Regions from separate parts of the Brevibacillus aydinogluensis genome, predicted to be linked through region 1. Evidence: riboswitches for the same ligand, from Rfam matches in the RefSeq annotation. Region 1 holds a riboswitch; each other region holds the start of a gene.

The links. A riboswitch is a leader RNA that binds a small molecule or an ion and turns the genes downstream of it on or off. The one in region 1 is predicted to bind S-adenosylmethionine.
Region 2: it holds a riboswitch for S-adenosylmethionine, as region 1 does, so the genes downstream of both, Q7F15_RS18635 (homocysteine synthase) here and Q7F15_RS03360 (2,3-diketo-5-methylthiopentyl-1-phosphate enolase) in region 1, are expected to answer to the same signal.
Region 3: it holds a riboswitch for S-adenosylmethionine, as region 1 does, so the genes downstream of both, metK (methionine adenosyltransferase) here and Q7F15_RS03360 (2,3-diketo-5-methylthiopentyl-1-phosphate enolase) in region 1, are expected to answer to the same signal.
Region 4: it holds a riboswitch for S-adenosylmethionine, as region 1 does, so the genes downstream of both, Q7F15_RS05045 (pyridoxal phosphate-dependent aminotransferase) here and Q7F15_RS03360 (2,3-diketo-5-methylthiopentyl-1-phosphate enolase) in region 1, are expected to answer to the same signal.

What each region holds. Positions count from the first base shown of each region.
Region 1 covers NZ_OY569118.1:702,190-707,194, reverse strand. Annotated here, with positions in the region: gene Q7F15_RS03370 (RNA polymerase sigma factor) at 1-71, opposite strand, end outside; gene Q7F15_RS03365 (hypothetical protein) at 205-1,011, shown strand; SAM riboswitch class I at 1,178-1,292, shown strand; gene Q7F15_RS03360 (2,3-diketo-5-methylthiopentyl-1-phosphate enolase) at 1,441-2,655, shown strand; gene Q7F15_RS03355 (2-hydroxy-3-keto-5-methylthiopentenyl-1-phosphate phosphatase) at 2,652-3,329, shown strand; gene Q7F15_RS03350 (methylthioribulose 1-phosphate dehydratase) at 3,326-3,982, shown strand; gene Q7F15_RS03345 (1,2-dihydroxy-3-keto-5-methylthiopentene dioxygenase) at 4,013-4,525, shown strand; gene Q7F15_RS03340 (acyl-CoA dehydrogenase FadE) at 4,587-5,005, opposite strand, start outside.
Region 2 covers NZ_OY569118.1:3,759,572-3,764,576, forward strand. Annotated here, with positions in the region: gene Q7F15_RS18630 (acyltransferase family protein) at 1-1,094, shown strand, start outside; SAM riboswitch class I at 1,271-1,380, shown strand; gene Q7F15_RS18635 (homocysteine synthase) at 1,479-2,780, shown strand; gene Q7F15_RS18640 (DUF5412 domain-containing protein) at 2,968-3,309, opposite strand; gene Q7F15_RS18645 (AAA family ATPase) at 3,523-4,461, shown strand; gene Q7F15_RS18650 (DUF58 domain-containing protein) at 4,469-5,005, shown strand, end outside.
Region 3 covers NZ_OY569118.1:404,493-409,497, reverse strand. Annotated here, with positions in the region: gene Q7F15_RS02045 (response regulator) at 1-396, opposite strand, end outside; gene Q7F15_RS02040 (sensor histidine kinase) at 426-1,568, opposite strand; gene Q7F15_RS02035 (polysaccharide deacetylase family protein) at 1,565-2,584, opposite strand; gene metK (methionine adenosyltransferase) at 2,710-3,915, opposite strand; SAM riboswitch class I at 4,050-4,150, opposite strand; gene Q7F15_RS02025 (hypothetical protein) at 4,203-4,664, opposite strand; gene Q7F15_RS02020 (S8 family peptidase) at 4,692-5,005, opposite strand, start outside.
Region 4 covers NZ_OY569118.1:1,059,341-1,064,345, forward strand. Annotated here, with positions in the region: gene Q7F15_RS05035 (efflux RND transporter permease subunit) at 1-680, shown strand, start outside; gene Q7F15_RS05040 (efflux RND transporter periplasmic adaptor subunit) at 694-1,926, shown strand; SAM riboswitch class I at 2,093-2,198, shown strand; gene Q7F15_RS05045 (pyridoxal phosphate-dependent aminotransferase) at 2,302-3,483, shown strand; gene Q7F15_RS05050 (hypothetical protein) at 3,818-4,288, shown strand; gene Q7F15_RS05055 (aminotransferase-like domain-containing protein) at 4,489-5,005, shown strand, end outside.

The sequences.
Region 1 (5,005 bases):
AATCGGCAGAGGTAGCGGTATATGTCGTTGACGTACAAGCGGTACACGTCTTCCAGTCCGACCTTTTCCACGGATTCACACCCTTTCACTCCTATCCACGCACATGGCGAGGAAAAGTTCCACCGCGCCGCAGCATTTTTTCAAAATATTGAGGTTTATGGTAAAATAAGGGGTATTATAACACGGTGTCCAAGGGGCGATTTGATGGGGTATGGCATCGACCTGCTGGAGCACATGCGGGCATTGGAGCAGAAACTGATACGGGAAGGACTGGACAGACCGCTGGAGTATATCCATTTCCGGTTTGCAGACAATTCCTTCCGCTACACGATTACGCCGCCCGACATGCACGTCTTTGCCGAGACCGGCTGCGACGGCATTCATTACGGCTTTTTGACCGATTTCGGCCGCATCACAGATCTGGAAGAGGCCTCGATTGTTTGTGTCAGCCCGACGGACGACCCACCTTTGCGCATTATCGCACGTAATCTGGAAGACTTTTTCCGCCTGGTGGTGACGATCGGATCCGCCGGCGAACTTGGCAGTCTGGTGTCCGTCCGCACACCCCGGCAATGGGAGCGGTATTGGGCCGATCTCGCAGAAAGCAGGCATGAAGAGGCAACAGACCCGCAGTTACGAAACTTCGTTACGTGCCGCCAGACCGTTTTGCATCACATGCAGACAGACCTGGGCCTCGAACCGATTCCCGACGTCATGCGGTATCTGAACGACCTGGAGATCCAGCGCCGATCCGCTGGCTGGATTCCGACCATCGACGGGCTGGGGGTCGTGCCAATTGACGGACCGGACAGAAAGCCTGCTGCTGACTACGTGTTTCCCTTTGCCGACACCAGCAGGGATCACATACCGCTGGACGACATACGCGCCTATCTGGCCGCCGCTCCGCCTGCACACCGATGCGCCTTTGCACGCGATGCCTTTTTCTGGTGGGTGGTGGACGAAACATCTGAACTGTGGCTCCTTCTCCATAACGTACACATCCAGCACTGAATCGGCGCCAGGGCCGGATTTACTACCGGCCGGACAACGCCAGGCCCGGCTCCCTGCAGCGTGACAACAGCCTGCACATTTCCACCGATCAAGGGTTGACTCCCTGCAAGGAACGTCATATCATGGGGGTAACTGCCAAGCAAAACCGCATAGCAGACGATTCACACTCTTATCACGAGCTGGCTGAGGGACTGGCCCTATGATGCCCGGCAACCGGCGCTTTCCCGTCTGGGGGCGTAACGGTGCTAAATCCTGCGGAAATGTTTTCCGAAAGATGAGAGGAGACGCTGACTGAACGACAACCGCCTCCCCTCCTCCATGGGGAGGTTTTTTGTTGGAACACAGCGGCCCTGTCCGGCTCGTCCACAGCACGGCGGCAATCCCGCCCGCAAGCCGGGAGGGCACAGCACAAGGAGGATCATCCCATCCATGAACGAACAACGCATCCTCGTCACCTATCTGACACAAGCGAAAGACCTGCGCAAAAAAGCAGAGGGGATCGCCGTCGGGATGACCGTCGGCACCTGGACTGACCTGCCCGCCGCCAAACAGGCGGAACTGAAACCGTACCTGGGCGAAGCGGTGGACGCTCAACCGCTGGAGACGCTGGAAAACGGGGAAACGCGCGGTCTGATCACCGTCAGCTACCCGGTGCGCAACTTTACCGCCGACATCCCGTCGCTGCTGACCGGCATCTTCGGCAAGCTCTCCATGGACGGCAAGATCAAGCTGATCGACGTGCAGTTCCCGGAAGCGTTTCTCAACGGCTTTCCTGGTCCCCGTTTCGGCATCGATGGTCTGCGCAAACGGCTCGGCGTGCATGACCGCCCGCTGCTGATGAGCATTTTCAAGTCCTGCCTGGGTATGCCGTTTGACGATCTGAAAGCCCAGTTCCGCGCGCAGGCGCTGGGCGGCGTGGACTTGGTCAAGGACGATGAAATCTTTTTCGCCGATGACCGCGCCCCGTTTCTGGAACGGATCAAGGCGTTTAAACAGATTGCCGCGGAAACGGAAGCACAGACCGGCAAACCTGTCCTCTACGCTGCCAATCTGACCGGTCCGGTGCACGAGTTGAACGAGCGGGCCAAGCGGGCCGTGGAGGCTGGCGCGGACTGCCTGCTGTTCAACGTGCTGGCGTTCGGCTTTGACGCCCTGCACCGCCTGAGTGCCGACCCGGACGTCCACGTGCCGATCATGGCCCATCCGGCACTGGCAGGCGCATTCTACCCGTCGCCCGACTACGGCATCGCCACGCCGCTGCTCTTGGGCAAACTGATGCGGATCGCCGGCGCCGACCTGGTGCTCTTCCCGTCGCCATACGGCAGCGTGGCTCTGGACAAGACGGAAGCCCTGCAGCTGGCCGAGCATCTGACCGCTCCCCTGAACGGCTTGCGGCGCGCCTTCCCGGTCCCGTCTGCAGGCATTCATCCCGGCCTGGTGCCCCAACTGTACGAAGATTTTGGACAGGATCAGGTGGTCAATGCGGGCGGCGGCATCCACGGCCATCCCGGCGGGGCGACCGCAGGCGGACGCGCGTTTGTCGCCGCGATTGACGCGGTCGTCGCCGGACGTTCGCTTGCCGACGCGGCAGCCGAGTCGCCGGAGCTGGCGGCAGCCCTGGAGAAATGGGGGGGCGGACGATGAGCAAATCGCTCGTGCTGTTCTGCGACTTTGACGGCACCATTACGGAAAAGGACAACATCGTCGCCATCATGCGCCGCTTTGCTCCCCCGCAGTGGGAGGCGCTGACGGAACAAATCCTCTCCCAGCAGGTGAGCATACGCGAAGGCGTGGGCAGGCTGTTTCAGCTCCTCCCTTCCTCGCTTAAGCAGGAGATTGTCGACTTCATCGTCGAGGATGCGGTGATCCGTCCCGGCTTTGCCGAATTTGTCCGCTTTTGCCGGGACGAAGGCATCGAACTGTTGATCACCAGCGGCGGCATCGACTTTTTCGTGGAGCCGATCCTCGCCCCGTTTGAGCTGAACGTGCCCATCTACTGCAACGGCAGCGATTTCAGCGGCGAGCACATCACCATCACGTGGCCGCACCGCTGCGACGAACACTGTGACAACGACTGCGGCATGTGCAAGACGTCGATCATCCGGAGATACGACCCGGACCGCCACTTCCGCGTGGTCATCGGCGATTCCGTCACCGATCTGGCGGGCGCCAAGATTGCCGATTTCGTCATCGCCCGTTCGCTGCTGGCGCAAAAATGTGCGGAACTGGGCCTTGCGCATCGGACGTTTGCCACCTTCCACGACGTCATCGACATTGTAAAAGATTTACGTACCAAACAGGAGGTCGGCTCACCATGACAGTGACTCTGGAACAACGCGCAGACGCGTTTCGCCGGCTGGACGAAGCGAAGCTGACGTTTGCCCGCCGCGATTGGTTTCCCGGCACCAGCGGCAATCTTTCGATCAAGCTCTCTGATGACCCGCTGCAGTTTGCCGTGACGGCCAGTGGAAAAGACAAGACCAAGCTCTCCCCGGAAGACTACCTGGTGGTCGACGGGGAGTCCCGCCCGGTCGAACCGACGACGCTCAAGCCCTCGGCGGAAACGCTGATCCACGCCGTGGTCTACAAGCGCATTCCGCAGGCGGGCGCCTGCTTCCACGTGCACACCGTGTGGAACAACCTCGTGTCCGAACTCTACTTCGGGCAGCGCGCCTTTTCCATTCAGGGGCAGGAGCTGATCAAGGGACTGGGCATCTGGGAAGAAAACGCGCGCATTACCATTCCGATTGTCGAGAATTTTGCCCACATTCCGACACTGGCAGCTGCGATCGAAAAAGTGATCACACCTGATGTCCCCGGCGTGCTGATCCGCAACCACGGCATCTACGCCTGGGGTGCCAACGACTTCGAGGCGAAGCGCCACCTGGAGTCGTTTGAGTTCCTGTTTGAGTACCACGTGCGCTGGCTGCAGCTTCGCCAGACCGCCGTGTCCCTCACACACCCTCAATAAATTGAAAATCATTAAAGGAGGTATTGCATCATGGCAAAAGTACGGTTTCACGACAACAACGAGTACATTACGGCACCGGAGGAAGTTTCTAAATTCCTGCAATCCCAAGAAATCATCTATGAGCACTGGGGAGTAGACCGCCTGGATGCCAATCTGCGCGACAACTACAACCTGACCGACGAGGAAAAGCAGCAGATTCTCGACGCGTTCCGCCCGGAAATCGAGGACATCAGCAAGCGGCGCGGCTATCTCACGGCCGACATCGTCGTCCTGTCCGATCAGACGCCCAACCTGGATGAACTGCTGGTCAAATTTAAAGCAGAACATCATCACACCGACGACGAGTGCCGCTTCTGCGTGGACGGCCACGGCATCTTTGCGATCAAAGGCAAGGACGGCCGCTACTTTGACGTGGAAATGGAGCCGGGCGACCTGATCTCCGTCCCGTCCTACTCCCGCCACTACTTCACGCTGATGGACGACCGCAAGATCAAGGCGATCCGCCTGTTCGTCACTCCGGCCGGCTGGGAAGCCATCTACTAATCCGAAAACGAAAAAAAACGAAGCCGAGGGACATCCCCTCGGCTTCTGTTCATTTCACCCGTTACAGCACGTATCCGTCCGCTTCGATAACGCGGTCGGCGATGGCCCGTTTCAGGTGGACGGTGTTGATCGGCGTCCGGCGGGTCAGCTTTTTCAGGATGGACAGGCGCATGCGCAGTTCGTCGCCCTCTTCCATCGCCGCCAGCGCCTCTTTTGCCCAGCCCTCGATCCGGTCAAACGCTTCGTGTACATACAGGGTGGCGAGATCCAGCTTTTGCCGCTCGTTTTCCACGCCGTTTTTCTCGATTGCCTTTTCCGTCCGCTTCACGACGCTGTCCATCGCGTACAGCTCGATCAGCATGTCGGCGGCCAGCGCCAGGAGTTCCTGCTCCTTGGCAATCGCCTGCTGGTACTTCATCAGCGCGGAACCGGCCACCATCAGGATGATCTTGCGGGTCATCTCGATCAGGTGTTTTTCTG
Region 2 (5,005 bases), 1.0 Mb from region 1:
GTCCTGAAATGATGCATAACCAGTTTGAAGCATGGTTAAGCAAAACACCATTCAATCTCTTCTATAACGGAAACTTTTCCGTTTGTATTTTTTTTGTATTAAGTGGATTCGTATTAAGCTATAAATATTGGGAAACGAGAAGGGTAGATGTCGTCATAGAAAGCACGGTGAAACGATACTTTCGGCTTGTACTGCCTGTGTTTTTCTCTATTTTATTGGTATACATCATCCTTCTTCTAAACGGATTTTCTCTTGAAACAGTCTCGCCCATCACGTATACAGATATGACAACACATTACCATGCGCTTAGCCATGATTTTGTCACCATGGTTCGCACTGCATTTTTCGACACGTTCTTTCTCGGCAACGCTGACTATAATCCTGTTTTATGGACCATGAATTACGAACTGATCGGGTCGTATCTCATTTTTGCAATGTTGATTGTGTGCAGAGATACTCCTTACCGCTACGTAGCCTATCTCTTGCTGATCTACATGTTGCGTCATTCCTACTATCTTGCATTTGTGTTAGGCCTGCTTCTCTGCGATGTATATCACAATCACCAGCGTACGCTGCACGTGTTTCAAAAACCTTATATACCTTTACTAACAGGGATTTTGGGGTTGTATATGGGATCTTATCCTTACATCGATACATCCAATACCATATACGCATTACTCGACGTCTCTTTTATGGGATATGATCCGATGAAGTTTAACCATGTTTGGGGTGCTTTTTTCCTCATGATCGCAATCTTGGCTTCTACTGGTATTCAAAAGATCTTATCCTCCCCCATCTGCGTGTTTTTGGGAAACATCTCATTTTCGCTGTACCTGTTGCATTTTACGATCTTATGTTCTGTGTCTGGTTATATTTTTTCTCTGTTGAACGGCAGTTTCTCCTATAATGTCAGTGTATGTATCAGCTTTCTCCTGTCCTTCCCGCTTATGATGGTTGGTTCATATCTTATGTACAGATATATAGACACAACGTCGATATTCTGGGCGAAAAAGTTTTATCTAACTCTTTTCCGGAAGCAAGTAAAGCCGCCCCGTGTAAAAAAAGCATATGTTCAGGATAATTCCCTCTTATAGGTATGTGGTCTGCAAACGCCCGAAAGAAAGCATTCGGGCGTTTTTCATTACAGCCGCCGTGATTCAGGACAAAAAGCAATCACAACAAATCCCCTTGACTTACCCGGAAATTCTTATTGACCAAACCCGGCGGCCCCCCTATAATACCAAGTAAGCACAATTTGCAAAATCTTTCGATTTCATCAAGAGCGGCGGAGGGACAGGCCCAATGAAGCCCGGCAACCGGCAAGCATCCTGCTTGCATGGTGCCAATTCCTGCAGAATCCCGGATTCTGAGAGATGAAACGGCCGCTTGATTCGGAATGACCGAAGCCTTCTTTCTCTCCGGAAGAAGGCTTCGCTTTTTATCCATTCATTTTCATGCAGGAAAAAGGAGAGATGACCATGTCGGATCAACGTCAGTGGAAGCCGGAAACCATTGCGCTGCACGGTGGACAGTCGCCTGACCCGGTGACGGGCTCGCGCGCGGTGCCGATTTATCAGACGACTTCGTACGTGTTTCGCGATACGGAGCACGCCGCCAACCTGTTCGGGTTGAAAGAGGCGGGCAACATCTACACGCGTATCATGAACCCGACCCAGGACGTGTTTGAACAGCGGGTCGCCCTGCTGGAAGGCGGTGTCGGGGCGCTGGCCACTTCCTCCGGGCAGGCGGCGATTACCTTTGCCATCCTCAACATCGCCCAGGCCGGAGACGAAATCGTCGCCTCCACCAGCCTGTACGGCGGCACCTACAACCTGTTCTACCACACGCTGCCGCGGTTCGGCGTCACCGTTCACTTCGTGGACCAGTCCAATCCGGACAATTTCCGATCCAAAATCAACGAAAAGACAAAAGCGCTGTTCGTCGAAACGATCGGCAACCCGCGCATAGACGTAGCCGACATCGAGGCGATTGCCGCGGTCGCTCACGAATACGGAATTCCGCTGATCGTAGACAACACCTTTGCCACCCCGATCCTCTGCCGTCCGTTTGACCACGGGGCCGATATCGTCGTGCACTCCACCACCAAGTTCATTGGCGGACACGGCACGGCCATCGGCGGCATCATCGTTGACTCCGGCAAGTTCGACTGGAGCAGCGGCAAGTTTCCCGGCCTGACCACGCCCGACCCGAGCTACCACGGCATCGTCTACACGGAAGCGTTCGGCCCGCTGGCGTACATCGTCAAGGCCCGGGTTCAACTGCAGCGGGATATCGGGGCAGCTGTCGCGCCGTTCAACGCCTTTTTGTTCCTGCAGGGGCTGGAAACGCTGCATCTGCGCATGGAGCGGCACAGTGAAAACGCTCTGGCCGTCGCCCGTTATCTGCAGGCACATCCCGCCGTGGAGTGGGTCAGCTATCCGGGATTGGAGAGCGATCCGCACTACCGCCTGGCGCAAAAGTACCTGCCAAAAGGTGCCGGAGCCATCCTCACGTTTGGCGTGCGCGGCGGCGTCGCCGAAGGGAAAAAGCTGATCGAGTCGGTCAAGCTGTTCTCCCATCTGGCCAACGTCGGCGATTCCAAGTCGCTCATCATCCATCCGGCCAGCACCACCCACCAGCAGTTGACGGAAGCGGAACAGCTCGCTGCCGGCGTCACCCCGGGCCTAATTCGCCTTTCCATCGGGACGGAGGCGATCGACGACATCATCGCCGATCTGGAGCAGGCGCTGAAGCAGGCGGTACCCCAGCAGGTTGGCTAAGGTACGAGACAGGTCAACGCACGGGCGCCCGTCGCGCGCAAAGCGTCCAAGGATGGCGAGCGTCCGCGTTCGTTTGCATCAAACAGCGAAGGGAGTTCCCCTTCGCTGTTTTTCTATTGCAGGACGCCGGATTTTCCACATTCGGGCGCAAGATTACATCATGGTGATATCGGGATTCTCCTTCTCTCTATTGCCTTCGCCAGTCATACACGTCATTGTTTAAAAGATTTAACGAATGACCGTTAATAACAACAGTGTGATCGTCCTTCCATTCAATAGATGCTGTATCAACGCGATACTCCCAATAGATATTGCGTTTTTCCCCTGTACTTGTTACCAGTTCACCCCTGATCGCTGTAGAAACAGTAGCGCCGCCGTCAACAAGGTATAGTTTGATGACGTATTCATTTGAAGGCGAAGCCGATTCCTTGATGAATGTCCCTTCTGGAAGATTGGACATCGAGAAAAAGAAATGGTACACGACGATGCCAACAAGAGCAGCAATCAAAATCAAGACGACCAAAGCCACGAAAAGCACTTTCTTTATCCGCAAAGCACCAGCCCCTTTACCTATTATTTATTGAATTACGTTTTGTCGGGATTTTCGGCTCGCTCGTTTCCCTGCGATTTTATCAAACCCCAAAAATTTTATGAAGATTTGGCAAAATAAGGTGTCGCGCTGTATAATACCTTCCATACTGGAACTACCGGTGCCCTATTTTCCGATAAAGGAGACGTCCGCATGATCCATCGTCCTTTGGACACATTGCTGGAAAGCATCAACCGCGTCATTGTCGGCAAGGCGCCGCAAATCCGGCTGCTTGTGACGGCTCTATTGGCCCGCGGCCACGTGCTCCTGGAGGACCTGCCCGGCATGGGCAAGACCGTGTTGGCCAAAACGCTCGCCCAGGCGATCGGCGGTACCTACAACCGGGTGCAGTTTACCGCTGACCTGCTGCCTTCAGACGTGGTCGGGCTGCACGTGTTCAACCAGCGGACCGGCGAGTTCGAGCTGCGTCGGGGACCGGTATTCGCCGACGTGCTTCTGGCTGACGAGATCAACCGGGCCACGCCGCGAACGCAATCCGGCCTGTTGGAATGCATGGAAGAACGGCAGGTAACCATCGAAGGGGTGACACTCCCCCTGCCGCCGACGCTGTTGGTGATCGCCACGCAAAACCCGATCGAATCAGAGGGAACCTATCCGCTTCCGGAAGCGCAGCTGGACCGCTTCTTGTTCCGCCTGTCGCTTGGCTACGGCAGCAGGGAAGACGCCCGGGAGATCCTGCGGCGGTTCCGGACAGGCTCACCGCTGGAGCAGGTGAAGCCGGTGATCACCGTCGACGAGATCGCTGCCATGCAGCGGGACGTGACAGCGGTGCACGTCAGCCCCGCCGTGGAGGAGTACATCATCGATCTGACGGCAGCCACCCGTCACCACCGCTCCGTGGAAACGGGTCTCAGCCCCCGCGCCATGATCGCTCTGCTGCGCTCGGCGCAGGCGTCCGCTTACCTGGACGGGCGCACCTACGTCCTGCCTGACGATGTCAAAGCCGTGTTTCCCGCTTTGGCCGTCCACCGCATCCGCCTGTCAATGGAAGCGGAACTGCACGTGACGGAGCAGGAAGTGATCGACGACATCCTCAAAAGCGTGGCGGCTCCGGTCGAAGAAGGCGTGTGATCCACACATGAGCACGAGACAGGTGTATCACGTCTTGGGGTTTCTCTGCCTGCTGTTTGCCCTGTTTTCGGGCAGCCGCTTTCTCTGGCTGTTTGGCGGCTTCTACTTTTTCATGACGCTGGTTCACCGCTGGTGGCGGGCCAATCTGCCGCGCTGGGTTCGGCTGGAGTGGAATGCTGACCTGCGCCGGGTGATGCAGGGGATGCCCGTCACCATCCGTTTCACGCTGCACAACCGCTCCTGGCTGCCGCTGCCCGGCACGGTGATCTCTCTGTCCTTTCCCAAACACGTGACAGTCGAGGGAGCGGATGAGGTGACAGCAAACAGACAGCGCTGTACAGCTCGCTTCCGCTTGGACCTGCCGCTGAGGACAAGCGCGGAACGCACGTTTACGATCACCCCGCACAAGCGCGGCCTGGTGTGGCTGACGGAAGCCCAGGCGGACACGCTCTCTGTGTTTGGCGAGGAACAGGACCCGATTTCGCTCCCGCTGTCGTTTTCCCTCCTGGTCTATCCGCTGCCCTTGGCGCTGCCTCCGCTGTTG
Region 3 (5,005 bases), 300 kb from region 1:
ATGGATATATGCGCCGCCTCCGGCCACCACGCGAACGGCTTCCACCAGATCGTTCGTCCCCATCTCTTTCAACAGATAGCCGGACGCGCCGGAACGCAGCGTACGGTACACGTAACCTTCGTCGTCATGAATGGACAGGATGATCACACGGGTATCCGGGCTTACGGAAATGACGTGTTCCGCGGCGGAGACACCGTTGACATTGGGCATGTTGATGTCCATCAGGATCACATCCGGCTTGTGCTCCTCAGCGAGGCGATACGCCTCTTCCCCGTCGGAGCCTTCGCCGATTACCCGAAAGTCGCTCTCCATTTCCAAAATTCGTTTGACGCCTTCACGGAACAATTGGTGATCGTCCACAATTACAATCCGGATTTCTTGCTGCCTTTTCTCCATGTTCATCCTCCCTATGTACGATTTCGCACTCAATATTTAACCGGTATTTGAAACATCACTTTCGTTCCTTCTCCAGGCGACGACTGCAGCTCCATCGTACCTTCGAGCAGTTGCGCCCGCTCCTTCATGCCCAACAGCCCAAAAGACCCTCCTTTGGCTGTGAGCTGGTCTACATCAAAGCCGATCCCGTCATCTTTGACAACGAGAACCAGTGCATCCTCCAAAAACTCCAGTTTCACCTGGACCTTGTTGGCCCCCGCATGCTTTTCCACGTTGTTCAGGCATTCCTGTACCAGACGGAAGATGGCGGCTTTGACGGAGCTTTTGAGCGGCTGCTCTACTCCAAACACAACCAAGTCGACGGTAACCTGCGTTCGCTCCTCGTAAGTTTGAATGTATTTCTGCAGCGTGGGCACCAGCCCCAAATCGTCCAGCGCCATTGGCCGCAAGTCAAAAATGATCCGCCTCACATCGGCCAAACTCATGCGGACCATTTCTTTCAGTTCGTGCAGTTCCATCTGCGCTTCCAGAATGCGGTCATTTTTCAGCATCTTCTCTACAATTTCCGAGCGCAGCACCACGTTTGCCATCGATTGGGCTGGACCGTCGTGAATTTCACGCGCGACGCGCTTCCGTTCTTCCTCTTGGGCCTGAATAATTTTCAATCCCATCATCTGATGCTGTTTGGCCGTCTCCAGTGCTTCGTCGACCTTGCTCAAGTCGCCAGTCAGATATCCAAGCACAACGCCCATCTGCGTGACAAGCTTTTCTGCCCGCTCGATCGTCTCCTCCAGGTTGCGAAGCTGCCGCTCCAGATCATTGCGCCTGCGCTTCAGGTTGTTTTCCCGTTCCCGAAATATGGACAACTCTACCTGGATCCGGCTCGCTTCCTCGTACGCGATGCGGATGTCTTCTTCCGTATAGGTGTGGAAGTTGCGGCTCACCAGCACCAGCCGGTTGCGCGACTTGCGGTAGGCGAGCTCCAGCGCATCCACCTTCTGAATCACTTTGGAAATTTCTTGTCGCAATTCATGCAATTCCAGCTTTAACGTGTTACCCTGCTGGCGTGCATGTTCGGAAATCTCAAAGATTTGCGCCTTGCTTGCCTCCACCGTCTCAATCGTTCGTTTAATTACTCCATCCAACATGCTGATGCTGATTGCCTGGTTCATTCCTGCTCTCCTTCAAATCCGTTTTTCGCTTTCGTAAACAGCTGGTGGAGTTGGGCAGTATCCATCTCGCGCGAGCCGACGTCAAAACGCGGGATCTTAAGCGGATTGACGCCGGGTGTCACCACTCCCGGATTGGAGTTGAACACGTAACGGTAGCCTGCTTGTTGGGCGGTCTGCAGAACGATGTCATTAAAAAAGCCGAACGGCAAGGATATGGTTTCCACCGGTCGGCCCACCAGATCGCTCAGGCCGACACGGGACATGGTAAAGTCAACGTACAATCGGTTCCGGTATTCCTGCTCGTTTTCCAAGCGCTGCAGATCCTCCATGTAAACGGGAGCAGTCTCGGGCCCCCATTCTCCCCATTCGTTGCTGGCGGCTTGTTCATGCAGACTGTATGTGTGTGAGCCGATATCCACCAGCCCGGAAACGAGCATTTCGTTTATCTGTTGGCGAGTCAACGGTGTCGTCATATTTTCTCGCTTGCGCTCCGCGGTGTCCCGCAGCCGACCTGCAATAGCAAAATTGACGGATGGAAACTGGTACTGCCGCAGCACGGGAAACGCATGCGTGTAGTAACTCTCGTATCCATCGTCAAACGTAATCAGCACGGCGTTGTCGGTAGACAGCACGCCAGTGTCGACAAAACGCAAAAACTCCGACAACGAAATCGGATGCAGGTCATTCTCGCGCAAAAACGCCATATGCCGGGCAAATTGGTCCGGGTCAATCACATAGCGTTGGTTCGATTGATTCGACACATGGTGGTAAGTCAGCACCACCACCCGATTTCGATACCATTGCCTGGGTACGACGGCATCCTCTTTTTCTACCGTTCGTTCCCGCGCTGCAGCAGTATCATCCCCGCTTGTGCTTATAGACGTAGGAACCGGGGGAAAATGTTGCACTTTCGGCATGTAGGTATTTGGAAGATGCACACCCCCGAGCAGTCCGGCAGTCACGACCAGACCGAACGACACCAGAATGAAAAGGAAGAAGGGCCACCTTTTCGGCAACAAAATCCCTCCTTAAGCCTACATAGTGATTCGACACCAGAGAACGGATTCCTTTATGACCAGATTACCATTCCTATCCAAGAAAAAAAGCCTAGTGCGTGCACTAGGCTCTCCCTACTCGGTTGTTATTTCAACAGACCGGCAGCGTCCTGTTTCAGCGCTTCTGCCTTGTCTGTCTTCTCCCACGGCACATTCAGGTCATTACGCCCAAAGTGACCGTATGCCGCAGTCTGTTTGTAGATCGGACGACGCAGGTCAAGCTGTTTGATGATACCTGCCGGGCGCAGGTCAAAGTGCTTGCGGATGAGCTTCACCAGCTCCTCCTCGGCGATCTTGCCGGTGCCAAACGTATCCACGCTGATGGACACAGGCTGTGCCACACCAATGGCGTACGCTACCTGCACTTCGCACTTGTCCGCCAGGCCTGCTGCGACGATGTTCTTCGCTACGTAACGAGCAGCGTATGCACCGGAACGGTCCACCTTGGTCGGGTCTTTGCCGGAAAACGCGCCGCCGCCGTGACGAGCGTAGCCGCCGTAAGTATCCACGATGATTTTGCGTCCGGTCAAGCCGGCGTCGCCCTGCGGACCGCCGATCACGAAACGGCCGGTCGGGTTGATGAAATACTTGGTCTCGTCATCCAGCAGTTCTGCAGGAACGATTGGCTTAATGACGTGTTCCATCAGGTCTTTTTTGATTTGTTCCAACGTCACTTCCGGAGCGTGTTGGGTGGAAATGACAATGGTGTCGATGCGAACCGGCTTGTCGCCGTCGTATTCCACAGTCACCTGGGTTTTGCCGTCCGGACGCAGATAGCTGAGCGTGCCGTTTTTGCGCACCTCGGTCAGACGACGGGCCAGCTTGTGCGCCATGCTGATCGGCAGCGGCATCAGTTCAGGCGTTTCGTTGCAGGCAAACCCAAACATCAACCCTTGGTCGCCAGCGCCAATCGCTTCGATTTCCTCGTCGGTCATTTTGCCTTCGCGCGCTTCCAGGGCCTGGTCAACCCCCAGGGCGATGTCGGCAGACTGCTCGCCGATTGCAGTGATGACGCCGCAGGTGTCCGCGTCGAAGCCAAATTTGGCGCGATCATAACCGATTTCGCGGATCGTGTCGCGCACCAGCTTTTGAATGTCCACATAGGTGTTGGTGGTAATTTCACCCGCCACGAGCACGAGACCGGTGGTTACGGACGTTTCGCAAGCAACGCGAGCGTTCGGATCCTTTGCCAGGATCGCATCCAGAATGGCGTCGGAAATTTGGTCACAAATCTTATCCGGATGACCTTCGGTGACAGATTCAGAAGTGAACAGGCGACGACCTTTTTGCAATGCCATGTGTACGACCTCCTTTAGACTCATACAAATAGTGTGGTGGCCGAAACAGGTTCTTATCAGTCGAAGGCACATGCAAAAAAAACCTTTTCCGTTTGAGGAAAAGGTGCTTGTTTTGATGCGTTCCTTACCTCTTATCGGCCAGAACAGATTTCCGTTCTGCTGGTTAGCACCGCTCAAGTCGGTTGCCGGGCTTCATAGGGCCAGTCCCTCCGCCTACTCTGGATAAGAGTATCCATTCGCATAATAGAATACTGGTTTTTCTCTTCGGTGTCAATATGCACTTAGCGGATTTCGTATTTGCCGCGCACCATGATGTAGGCCACGCCGCTGTAGTTCGGATCCAGCCGCAATCCGCGGTTGTCGGAGCGGGCGATCAGGAGCAGGTGATTGTGGGAAACCGGTGCACCGGCACGGAGATCCGCCCCCTGCGTAATGTCGGTCAGACCGTCTCCATTGTTGCCGGCGACAGCTTGCACCTGTCCGGTGCGGACGATGAATTCCGTCCCTTCAAAGCCGTACAGCGTCTGGCCCGGATTCAGCTCCACCACGGTCAATCCGCTGTTCCCGCCGCCTGCGCTGCCCAGCGCTCGCTGAATCTGCTGATCGACGTAGCTTTTCGTCACGACCGGGTCGTCTGCAGAACCCGGCACGCCGGCGCTTCCGCCGTCAGCCATCGCTTGGGAAGTAAAAATGGCCGTGCCGACAACTGCAGCTGCAATCAATCCTTTTGTCGCTTTGTTCATCTCGATGTCCTCTCCTTTAATTGTTGATCACAATTTGTAGACTCTGGCCAACAGAACGACTACTTCGGCTCGGGTCGCGCGTCCCTGCGGCTTGAAGAGATTCCCGTAGCCCTTCAGCCAACCTCTGGAGGTGAGCGCCTCGATCGCCGGAGACGCCCAGTGGCTGATCGGTACGTCACGGTATGACGACCTTGAGTGCTTGGTCAAAAGCAAGTTCTGGGCGCGGGCGGTCATCTGGGCCATCTCCGCCCGGGAGATGGGCTGGTTCGGCTTGATCGTCCGGTTGGGGTACCCCTGCATAATCCCCAGTTTATACGCCATTAGAAGCGGCTGGTAGGCCC
Region 4 (5,005 bases), 360 kb from region 1:
TCGGACGCGACCTGAACTCGGTTTCCAATGACGTGATGGCCAGGCTGAACGCCCTGTCACTGCCGGACGGTTACACGCTGGAATTCGGCGGTCAGAGCAAGGAGATGGCCGAGTCGTTCGGCAGCCTGGGACTGGCGATCATTCTGTCGATCGTGCTGGTCTACATGGTGATGGCCAGCCAGTTTGAATCCCTGTTTACACCGTTTGTCATCATGTTCTCCATCCCGCCGACGTTCATCGGCGTGGTCGTGGGCCTGCTTACGACCGGCTATCCGCTGAGCGTTCCGGCGCTGATCGGGTACATCCTGCTCATCGGGATTGTCGTCAACAACGCGATCGTCTTGATCGACTACGTCAACCAATTGCGCAAACGGGGCGTGGAGCGGAACGAGGCCATCCTCCAGGCGGGTCCGATCCGTCTGCGTCCGATTCTGATGACGTCACTTGCGACGATTCTGGCGATCATGCCGCTTGCCTTTGGCGGCGGGGAAGGGAACGAATCGATGGCGCCCATGGCTGTCGTCGTCATCTTCGGTCTCAGTTTCTCCACACTGATCACGCTTGTGCTGATTCCGGTCGTCTACACCTGGTTTGACGATCTGGGGCAAAAGTGGCGCAATCGCAAAGAAAAACGCAAGCAGAAAAAAGCGGCCGGCCAGGAAATGCCGACGTTGGGATAGGAGGCTACACGGTATGAAGATGAACAAGGGAAGTCTTGGGCTGCTGCTGGCCTTGGCAGTTGCCCTGGCAGGTTGTACGGCTCCGGATGCGGCCACGCAGCAGACGCAAACGGATAACAAGCCGGTGCCGGTACAAGTCGATACAGTGAAAAAAGGAAGCGTGTCGACGCGCGCGGGGGTAACCGGGAAACTGGCCCCCAACAAGGAAGTCACCTTGGCTCCAAAAGTGGGCGGCAAGATTGTGCAGCTGAACGTAAAACTGGGGCAGTATGTCAAACAGGGACAGGTGCTTTTCAGCCTGGAGAAAACGGATCTGGAGAATGCAGTGCAGCAGGCGCAGGCGGCGTACGATCTCGCCGTAGCCAACCTGAAGCAGAGTAATGCCGCCTCCGACCAGGGGCTGCAGCAGGCGAAAAACGGTCTGGTGCAGGCCGAGCAGGCGCTGCGGGACGCGGAACGCGACTACCAGCGCATGTCTGACCTGTTCAAACAGGGAGCGGTGTCACCGCAGCAATTGGAACAGGCACAGGCGGCCCTCACCAATGCGAAGACGGCGTATGCCAACGCCAAGGAAGCGCTGGAGATGGCTGAAAAGCAGACGGGAGTGGCCGTCACTCAGGCATCCGTGGAACAGGCCCGCATCTCGCTGCAAAACGCGCGTGAACAGTTGGCCAACGCGACGGTGACCGCCCCGATCTCCGGCTTCGTCTCCGCCGTCAACGGCCAGGTAGGGGAAATGGCTTCGCCGCAAGCGCCAGTGGTCACCATCGTGGATACCGATCCGCTAATCGTCAAGGCAAACCTCTCCGAAGAGGAAGTAACGTCAGTGAAAAAAGGGGACAAGGTGAAGATTCAAATCTCTGCCATCTCCAAGGAGCTGGACGGCACGGTGAGCGCGATCAGTCCCGTGATGGATCAGACGCTGCGCGCGTATCCGGTGGAAATTGCCCTGGCCAAGCAGGACGCTTCGCTAAAGGCGGACATGGTCGTCAGCATCCAGTTTGCGCATCAGCAAACCAACAGCATGCTGGTGGTGCCGCTCAAGGCCGTCTTTGACGAGAACGGCAAGCGGTTCGTCTACAAGCTGGAGGGAGACACGGCGAAAAAAGTGGAAGTGCAGACCGGGATCGAATCCAGCGATCTGGTGGAGGTAAAGGCAGGGCTGAAAGAAGGCGAGCAAATCGTCGTGCGCGGACAGACGCTGCTGAAAGACGGCGCCAAGGTAAACGTCCAGCCGACATCTTGACACTGTTCGCTTGCTCAAGTAGTATGAAAGAGATATCCAACCAGCACAGTCGGAATGCTGCGGCGGCCCTGCAGGGACGTCGCTGCGGGGGGCGACACGGTCGCTGACCCGCCGGATGCTGCTGGGATGGAACGAGACTGCAAACGAAACTGAATAGCATGCAATCACCTTATCAAGAGAGGCGGAGGGACTGGCCCGATGAAGCCCGGCAGCGGATCTGCCTGTGCAGATGCTGTGCCAATTCCAGCAGGAGCATTCCTGACAGATAAGAACGTGGAGATGTCGATCTGCCCCTTTTTCTGTACAGGAAAAGGGGCTTTTTGCTTAGCCGCCGACGTCTGCACGATTTACCCGAGGGAAAGGAACGAGAGACTGATGCGCATCCAACCGTCCGCCATGATTGACCGTCTGCCGACGCAGTTTTTTGCCTCGCTGGTGGCGAAAGTGAACAAGGCCATCGCCGCCGGCCATGACGTAATCAACTTGGGGCAGGGCAACCCCGATCTGCCGACGCCGCCGCACATTGTCGAGGAACTGCAGGTACATGCTGCCCGTCCGGTTCACCACAAGTACCCGCCGTTCAGCGGTCGTGTGGAACTGAAACGGGCTGTCGCCCACTGGTACAAGCAGGAGTTTGACGTCGATCTGGACCCGGAAGAGGAAGTGGCCATCCTGTTCGGCAGCAAGACCGGACTGGTGGAAATCTGCCAGGTATTGCTCAATCCGGGCGATGTGGCTCTGGTGCCGGACCCCGGCTATCCCGATTACTGGTCGGGAGTGGCCATCGCCGACGGGCGGATGGTGATGATGCCGCTGCGCGCCGCGAACGGTTTCCTGCCGGACTACGGCGAGCTGGCCCGAGAGGATCTGGACAAAGCCAAGCTGATGTTCCTGAACTACCCCAACAACCCGACCGCGGTCAATGCGCCGTACGAATTTTTCGAAGAGACGGTCCGCTTCGCCCGCAAGCACGAAATCGTCGTCTGTCACGACTTCGCCTACGGAGCGATCAGCTTCGACGGCAAGAAGCCGGTCAGCTTCCTGCAGGTGCCGGGAGCCAAAGAAGTGGGCGTGGAATTTTACACGCTGTCCAAAACGTACAACATGGCCGGCTGGCGCGTCGGCGCGATGGTCGGCAACCGGGAACTGGTCCGGCTGATCAACCTGATCCAGGACCACTACTTCTGCAGCCTGTTCGGCGCCATCCAGATGGCGGCGGTCCGGGCGCTGACCGATTCCCAGCAGTGTGTCCGCGAGTTGGTGGCCGTCTACGAAAGCCGGCGCAACGCGCTGTTTTCCAACCTGCACCGCATCGGCTGGGAGGCGGCACCGTCGCAGGGCTCGTTTTTCACCTGGCTGCCGGTGCCGAAAGGGTTTACCTCTGCCGAATTTGCCGACTTGCTGTTGGAAAAAGCCCATGTCGCTGTCGCACCGGGCGTAGGTTTCGGCCCCACCGGCGAAGGGTACGTGCGCGCAGCGCTTTTGGCCAGCGAAGAGCGGCTGGCGGAAGCAGTGGCGCGGATTGAGCGTTTGGGTATTTTCTCCCCGTGCAACTAGCAATATATCGTTCATGTGATTGAGAACTGACCGCCAGTGTGTTCGCAAAACGCCCTGGCGGTTTGATTTTTGGGAAGCGAGGCGGAGGCCGGGGCAGTGCCGCGTCCGGGATGGGCCCCGCCCAAAATAGGCGAGTGCCGCATAGTCCAAAACCGGGCGGGCGAATACTATAAAAAAGCGCGGCGGGCGCGATCACGAATGACGCGCCCATGCAAAAAAATCCATTCTCAGTAAAAATCATTCTCAGCATTGACAGATAATGATTTTCATTATACGATGGGTGTGGTAATGATAATTGATCTCAATGATCACGTTTGTTCGGCAGGAGGGTATCATGCGCTACCAGATCAACGGATATACGGACATGTATACGGTCATCTCCAATGAGCGCAAGATAGGCGGCGCCGTAGAAGCGGGTCTGATTCGCCTGCGGTCCGGCGAGGAGTTTGCCAACGCCGTGCTCACACGGTTGGAGATGTCCGGCGCACAGTTTTGCTCGCTCGGTTTTGTCACGGAGGAGGGCAAGCGGCTCATTGTCCATATCAATGACATCAGCATGATCGCCGACGCGGTGCACGTAAACGTGTGTGACCTGCGCAACGAGGTGATGCGCGCGGAGAAGATGGCGGAGCGGCTTAAGCGCTTGAAGCGGCTGTGCCAGTTGAACGAAGGAAGCTGCACGCCGACGTTCCGTGAAGAAGCGCTGTTGCTTGCTGAAGACATTGGCTTCGATGTGGCGCGCGAACACGTCGATCTGTCATTCCTGCCGCAGACGGAAAATGCCCGGGTGGTTCGCATCGCATAGGGAACCCGAACCCTGAACCCTGGCGCGCGATACAAACGAACACGATCCAGAGAATGAGACGGGAAGCGGTTTACGCTTCCTTTTTTGCTTGTCCAAGAGAACAATAGCCAAAACCTATTCCGTCTATAGCAAGCATAGATTGGACTTCTCCCGGCGTGAGTGATACAACAAGGATAAACTCAATCAAGGGGGAACGGAACATGGAGTACGCTTTTTCACAATCGGTTGGCGCACTGAGCTCCTCGGCCGTGCGGGAAATTCTGAAATTGACGCAGGGGACCCCGGTGCTGTCGCTGGCTGGCGGACTGCCGGCAGAGGAGTTTTTTCCGCTCGAAGAAATGAAGGCTGCATTTGACCGCGCGCTCAGTCAAGGGCCGAAATCGCTGCAATACGGTCTGACGGACGGGTACCTGCCGCTGCGCGAGTGGGTGGCATCCCGGATGAAACAAAAGAACATGAACGTGGGCGTGGAAAACATGCTGCTTACCACCGGCTCCCAGCAGGCCGTCGACTTGCTCTGTCGCGTCTATCTGGACGAAGGCGACGTCGTGCTGGTAGAAAACCCCACCTATTTGGCTGCTCTGCAGCTGTTTCAGTTCCGCGGCATTCGCGCTATTCCGGTGGAGGGGGACGACGAGGGCATGGACATGGAGGATCTGGCCCGCAAGATCGCCCAGTACCGTCCCAAAATGGCCTATGTGATTCCCACGTTTGCCA